3 regions of the Halalkalibacter oceani genome follow, and region 3 is predicted to be linked to each of the others. Evidence: predicted binding sites of a transcription regulator. Region 3 holds the regulator's gene; each other region holds the start of a gene.

Region 1 (2,271 bases), on a different contig from region 3:
CGATTCGTCGATTGAATTTTTGATTGCGACAGATGTGGCAGCCCGGGGAATTGATGTCGAGAACGTGACGCATGTCATTAACTACGACATTCCGCAGGATCCGGAAAGCTATGTTCACCGGATTGGACGGACAGGCCGCGCAGGACGCAAGGGGTTGGCACTGACACTTGTGACACCGCGGGAAATGAAGCATCTTCGTTCGATTGAACAGGAAATTAAGATGAGCATTCCATCGCAGGACGTGCCGACGATCGAGGATGTTGTGGAAAAACAGCAAAACTCGTGGAAGAAGCTGATCTCTGACACGATTGCCTCAGGCGGAAAAGAAGCCGAGCTGTTTGCCCCGCTCGTTCATGAAATTTTAGCCGAGCATACGCCGGAAGAGGTCGTCTCAGCGCTGTTGCGGATGAACTTCTCAACCGACACGTCAGCCGATGAAGCGGGCTACAACTTCGGCGATACCGGAGGCGCTAAAGGCATGATCCGCTTCTTTATCAATGTCGGACGCAATGTCAATATGACGCCGAAAATTCTCGCCGATGAAATTTCCGAGCTTGTCGGCATTCCGGCGAAAGAGGTCGGCAGAATCGATATTTTTGAAAACTTTACTTTTGTGGAAGTGCCGGAAGACGTCGCTCCGTTTGTGTATGAAGCGTTACGCTACTCCCGCATTAATGGCGCGCGCGTTAACCTCGAGCCTGCCAAGCCGCGCCCGAAGCGCGAACGCAAACCATCTCCCGCACCCCGGCGTTAAATCTTTCAAGCATTATGGCTTCGGGCTTGTCCGAAAAGGGAACGATCCCCTTTCGGACAGGCCCCTTTCCCTCTTTCCCCCTCCCTTGCGTTTCCAGTAAACAAACCCGAATGAATGTTCGTAAAAACTATTGGCAAATGGGATGAAAAGATGTATGATAGAAAAGAACAAAACATAGATTCGCTTTTTATGGCTTACCTATATATTTTAATGATTAGGAGAGATGGAAATGAGTGATCGTAAAGCAGCTCTTGATATGGCATTGCGCCAGATCGAAAAACAATTTGGGAAAGGTTCGATTATGAAGCTCGGCGAACAGACGGACCAGCGCGTTTCGACGGTCTCCAGCGGCGCGCTCGCGCTTGACATTGCCCTCGGAGTGGGCGGTTATCCGAAAGGCCGGGTTATTGAGGTATATGGTCCTGAATCATCCGGTAAAACGACGGTCGCCCTTCACGCGATTGCCGAAATCCAGCGTCAGGGAGGCCAGGCGGCTTTTATTGATGCCGAGCATGCTCTCGACCCGGTTTACGCGCAGAAGCTGGGCGTAAACATTGACGAGTTGCTGCTGTCCCAGCCGGATACGGGGGAACAGGCGCTTGAAATCGCCGAGGCACTCGTGCGCAGTGGCGCCGTCGATATGATCGTAATCGACAGTGTGGCCGCCCTTGTACCGAAAGCGGAAATTGAAGGCGACATGGGGGACAGCCACGTCGGTTTGCAGGCCCGTCTGATGTCCCAGGCGCTGCGGAAGCTGTCCGGAGCGATCAACAAATCAAAGACGATTGCGATCTTTATTAACCAGATTCGTGAGAAGGTCGGCGTCATGTTCGGAAATCCGGAAACGACTCCGGGCGGACGTGCGCTGAAGTTCTATTCCTCTGTCCGGCTTGAAGTGCGCCGTGCTGAAACGCTAAAGCAAGGCAACGATATGGTCGGAAACAAAACGAGAATTAAGGTCGTCAAAAACAAAGTAGCTCCTCCTTTCAAACAGGCGGAAGTTGACATTATGTATGGAGAAGGCATTTCGCGCGAAGGTTCGATTTTAGATATCGCCTCTGAGCTTGATATTGTGCAAAAGAGCGGAGCATGGTACTCTTTTAACGAAGAACGACTTGGACAAGGGCGGGAAAATGCAAAGCAGTTCCTGAAGGAAAATGAAGCGATTATGGAAGAAATCGAAACATTAATTCGAGATCACTACGGCCTGAATGAAGAGATTACAGTGGAGCCTGCCAGCGCAGAAGCTCCGGAGGAAATCCCATTTGATTTGAAATAGGCTTGATGGGCGCTGGAAATCTGTCAATCTACTAACAGGACGTTCCGGTAACCGACGGAACAAGAGCCGGTCAGTAACGGGGAGGAAGGTGTGTGTACAACTCCTTTCTTCCCTTTTGACGCACGTCTAAAAGCGGCGGGTAAAATCTGCAAAGCGAGCAGGGAACGGATTTCCTTTCTGCTCGCTTTGCCGTTTAGATTACGAAGGGCGTATCCGACAATGGAGGCGTAAAATGAAA
Region 2 (2,271 bases), on a different contig from region 3:
AAGAAAAGAGATCCAGCTGCTTATACGCGTATTGCTGCTCGATTAAATCATAGGTGCTTATTCCGAGCAAACGGACCGGCTCCTGCGTCCATGCTTTTTTAAACAAAGATGATGCCTGCTGAAGAATGTCAGCTTGCTCTCTTATCGGATTGAGCACTTTCTGGCTGCGGGTCACCATTTTCCAGTCGTGATAACGGATCGTCAGCTGAACGCCCCGCGCCATCACTCCTTTTTGCTTCAATCGTTTTTGAACCTTGGCCGCCAGCTCAGCAAGTGTTTGAAAAATGATTTGCTCGTTTCGTGTATCAGCGCGTAACGTAGTTGAATGTCCGACCGATTTAAATTCCTCATAGGCATTGGGATCGACCGGTCTGTCGTCGTGTCCGTTCGACCGGTCAAGCAAAACGAGACCGCGCTCGCCAAATTTCTGCTTTACCAGCAATGGATCAGCCTTGGCCAAATCACCGATTGTTAAAATTCCCAGGCGCCGCCATTTCTCAATTGTCCGTTTGCCAATACCGTGCATCTCACTAATAGAAAGCGGCCAGAGCTTCTTTGGAATGTCTCGTTTTCTCAGGACGGTAATGCCGTTCGGCTTTTTCATATCACTCGCCATTTTCGCCAGAAATTTGTTTGGAGCGATTCCGATGCTGCATGGCAAATCAAGCTCTTCTGCAATTCTTGCCTGAATTTGCCCGGCGAGCTTCACGGGGTGAATCTGCCCTAAATAATGGGTAAGATCCAAATACCCTTCATCGACCGAAACCTGTTGAACAAGTGGCGTATAGCTCGCTAAAATCGCGAACATTCTTTGTGAAGCAAGCCGGATCCGCTCACGGTTGGCCGGGAGAATGATTAAGGATGGACAGAGCTTTTTCGCCTGCCAGATCGGCATCGTTGTTTTGACCCCTTTCGCCCGAGCTTCGTAGCTGCTTGTCACGATGATTCCTTTCCGTTCCTTCGGGTTCCCAGCTATCGCGACAGGTTTTCCTTTCAGCGTCTTATCATGGGCGATCTCCACTGATGCAAAAAAGCTGTTCATATCCAAGTGAAAGATTAATCGAACCGGCTTCATCTGTTTTTCCTCCTTTCCCATTATTTTATGACTTTTTTGATACCATAACTCGATTCGTAGCACGGCGTTGCATTGTTCAAAGCTTTCATGGAGATCGTCTCCCTCGCCCCTCTAAGAAAGCAGCAACACCTCATCTTGCTTCCATTTGGCAAAATTCTTCTTATATGTCCCCCTCTATTATACGAAAGAATGTTCGATTTAGGAATAAGGTTGGTTGAAAGATGGACATGTTTTCGTTATGGTAACTATACAGGGGAGGTATTTCCTGCCTGTAGATTGGAGGCTGCTATTTATGCACATGAGCAAACAAAAACAGGAGTCTCTCTACTCCTCATCGTTCAAGCAGATTCAGTTTATCCAACGTTTAGCCCGTAAAAAACACAAAAAATCACCAACAATAGCAGAAATTGCCGCGATTACCGGTGACTCAGAAGAGTATATTCTTGAAAGCATGGAATATGGTCAGCCTAACCTTGCGAATATCCAGCCGTATTATCACTAGGAAAAATGCCACAGGCGGATTTTCTTAGAAGCAGCCTGTGAAGCCGAGGCCTGCTTACACCAGCCCCGCTCCTTTTCTCCTTTCACCTTTTAAAAAAAACGAGGCCGGGATGAAAGGTTGTTTTCACCTTTAACCCAGTCTCGTTGTCTACCCGCTTTACTTCTTCCCCTTCGCTACTTCCTGAATGATCGCCACAACCGCTTCGGAAAGCTTTGTCAGTTCGGCAATCGGCATTTTTTCGTTTTTCGTGTGAATCTCTTCATAGCCGACGGCAAGGTTGACGGTCGGAATGCCGTGGCCGGCGATAATATTGGCGTCGCTTCCGCCGCCACTCTGCAGCAACTCCGGCTGACGGTCGATCGTTGCCATCGCTCTTTTCGCGACTTCCACGACCTCGTCGCCATCGCCAAGCTTGAAGCCCGGATACATAATGTCGATTTCCACCTCGGCCCGCGCGCCCATCTCGGCGGCAGTTGATTCGAAGGCTTCTTTCATCTTTGCCACTTGCGCTTCCATCTTTTCCTGAATGAGGGAGCGCGCTTCGGCCAAAATTTCGACATGATCGCAGACGATATTCGTTTGCGTGCCGCCTTCAAAGCGGCCGATATTTGCCGTTGTTTCCTCGTCAATTCGTCCGAGCGGCATCTTCGAGATCGCCTTTGCGGCGACGGTTATCGCAGAGACGCCTTTTTCC
Region 3 (2,271 bases):
GAGAACATGGGCGGTATAGCCATAAAATGATATTTCAAAAAACCTTGTCCGATCAAGCTTTTTATACAAATAAAAGAGAGGTAATAGGATCGTCAGTAAATTAACCCAGAAGTACCAGGTAGAAAAGTCAGAGTATAAGTCCCAGTAATTTGAATTTAACTCGAGAAGTTTTTCTTTTGTCCGGTAAATTTCTGCATAAAGCTGTTGCTGTTCATTCATACTTTGCCCTCCTAAAAGTCAACAAGATGCCGCTGCCTTTATTATTGTTTGACTCAGGCTGTCATCCTATACAAAGCACTGCTTTCATGAGTGGAATTAGGAAAAAATTACGTTTTAAGAATGAAGATAGTGGGTATTTATCAGTAATAAATAAGGGAAGGATGAACGACATGTACATAACGTGCTACAACAAAAGTCTTGAAAAGCTGACTGATGATAAGTTGCAGGAAGCATTAGCCGAAGCGATCAAGTGTGGGTTAGAGCATGATTTCATTGAAACGTTAAAAAATGAACTGAAAGTAAGAGAGCTGAAAAGTGTTTAGTAGCACCAGCCTTATAATAGATAGGATCGCTTCACCTTTTTACATACTGGATACAGGATATGTCAAAGGGAAACCTTGGTCATATCCTCATTTGTTTTAAAGAAAAATCGTTTCAGCGAGCTGAAAAAGTTTAGATGAGAAAAGGAGGAAGGAAGTTGAAGCTGGCCAAAAAAGTAGAAGAAATGGAAAAGATGCTGGAGCAGCAGCTGGGCCGAAAGCTTACCCAAAAGGAAGTCGAATTTTTAAAATGGCTCGTTCATTCGGCAAAGTACAGAGAGGAAGGGTTTCCTTCTTTTTTTCAAAGCGAGAATAAAAAACGCTCGTTCTAATGAGAACAAAGCGCTTCAGCAATATATGGGTTTGCTTAGTGAATCGTCCGAAAAACGCCGATCACTTTTCCCAGAACCGTACAATCCTTTAATAAAATCGGGGCCATTGTTGAGTTTTCCGGCTGAAGGCGAATGTAATCCTTCTCGCGGAAGAAACGCTTCACGGTGGCTTCGTTTTCTTCTGTCATCGCAACGATAATATCCCCGTTGTCAGCCGATTGCTGCTGGCGGACAATGACCATATCTCCATCGAAAATTCCGGCTTCAATCATACTGTCCCCTTGAATCACAAGAACATATGTATTCTCATGTGAACCGAGATGATCAGGCAGAGGCAGGTAATCTTCAATATTTTCAACCGCGGTAATTGGATTCCCCGCAGTGACCTTTCCGATGATCGGAACATACGTCGTCTTTTGCTCCTTAACAGCTTGAACCTCATGATCCAAATGAAGAATCTCAATCGCTCTCGGCTTGGTCGGGTCCCGGCGGATGTAGCCTTTCTTTTCAAGGCGGGACAAGTGACCGTGTACCGTGGAACTGGAAGCGAGACCGACGGCTTCTCCAATTTCTCTTACAGAGGGCGGATATCCCTTTTTCCTTACCTCGTCTTTAATGTATTCCAGTATTTCAAGCTGTCTCTTTGATAGCTTTGACATCATGTCACCCCAATTCGCTTTCCTGTTTAGCTAAATTGTACCATGCGAACATATGTAATGCAAACGTTAGTTCTAAAAAAACTATTGACACAAACGCTTGTTCTTATTATTATAAAAGCGAACAGATATTCTTATTTGAGGTGAAGCGAAATGATTAAACGACTTACTGGACAGGAATTATTTATTGTCATACTGGCGATTGTCGCATTAGTATTTATGTATACAGCTCTTTTAACAAGCGATCGGGGAGACCAACAGGTCGGCTATGACGCCGAACAGCTGGAGGAAGACCTGTTTGCCGGCCCGGCGCATCCACTGCAACTCAATCAAGCGATGGAGAAGGACAATTGGCTGTTTGTTTATTCAAATGAAGAGATGGAGCCGGAGAGTGACGAAAACGAATGGGAGCAGCGATAATTTATTGCCGCGTCAGTACGGAAAAAGCGCAACAGGAATCTTCATTACGGCGTCAGCTGACGGAGCTTTTGCAGTTGGCAGAAAAGAAGCAGCTGAAAGTCGTGGAGCAGATCAGAGAGACGGCAAGCGGCTATGAAGTCGACCGGGAAGGAATGCTCGCTGTCCTTGATCTTTTTCAGGAAGGTAAAGCGGACACGCTGCTGATTCAGGATGATACGAGACTTGGCAGGGGAAATGCGAAGATCGCCCTGCTTCACCAGCTCCGTAAGCTGAACGTGACGGTGTTATCGATCCGCGATCAAGGAGAGCTGTTTCTGTCTGAAG

Evidence for each region. Region 3 encodes LexA, which represses DNA repair genes until DNA is damaged. Its sites were predicted from a motif close to CGAACATATGTTCG; they were not measured.
Region 1: a site for LexA is predicted at 862-875, ahead of recA (recombinase RecA). Genes of this name have one in related genera too.
Region 2: a site for LexA is predicted at 1,258-1,271, ahead of ABMB67_RS03715 (DNA polymerase IV). Genes of this name have one in related genera too.

The regions. Positions count from the first base shown of each region.
Region 1 covers NZ_JBEPKD010000003.1:12,607-14,877, reverse strand. The annotation lists gene ABMB67_RS05200 (DEAD/DEAH box helicase) at 1-754, shown strand, start outside; gene recA (recombinase RecA) at 984-2,033, shown strand; gene ABMB67_RS05190 (metallophosphoesterase family protein) at 2,266-2,271, shown strand, end outside.
Region 2 covers NZ_JBEPKD010000002.1:56,925-59,195, forward strand. The annotation lists gene ABMB67_RS03715 (DNA polymerase IV) at 1-1,075, opposite strand, end outside; gene ABMB67_RS03720 (hypothetical protein) at 1,368-1,577, shown strand; gene ABMB67_RS03725 (M20/M25/M40 family metallo-hydrolase) at 1,734-2,271, opposite strand, start outside.
Region 3 covers NZ_JBEPKD010000001.1:20,246-22,516, forward strand. The annotation lists gene ABMB67_RS00095 (hypothetical protein) at 1-219, opposite strand, end outside; gene sda (sporulation histidine kinase inhibitor Sda) at 390-542, shown strand; gene ABMB67_RS00105 (hypothetical protein) at 698-871, shown strand; gene lexA (transcriptional repressor LexA) at 907-1,530, opposite strand; gene ABMB67_RS00115 (hypothetical protein) at 1,681-1,947, shown strand; gene ABMB67_RS00120 (YneB family resolvase-like protein) at 1,932-2,271, shown strand, end outside.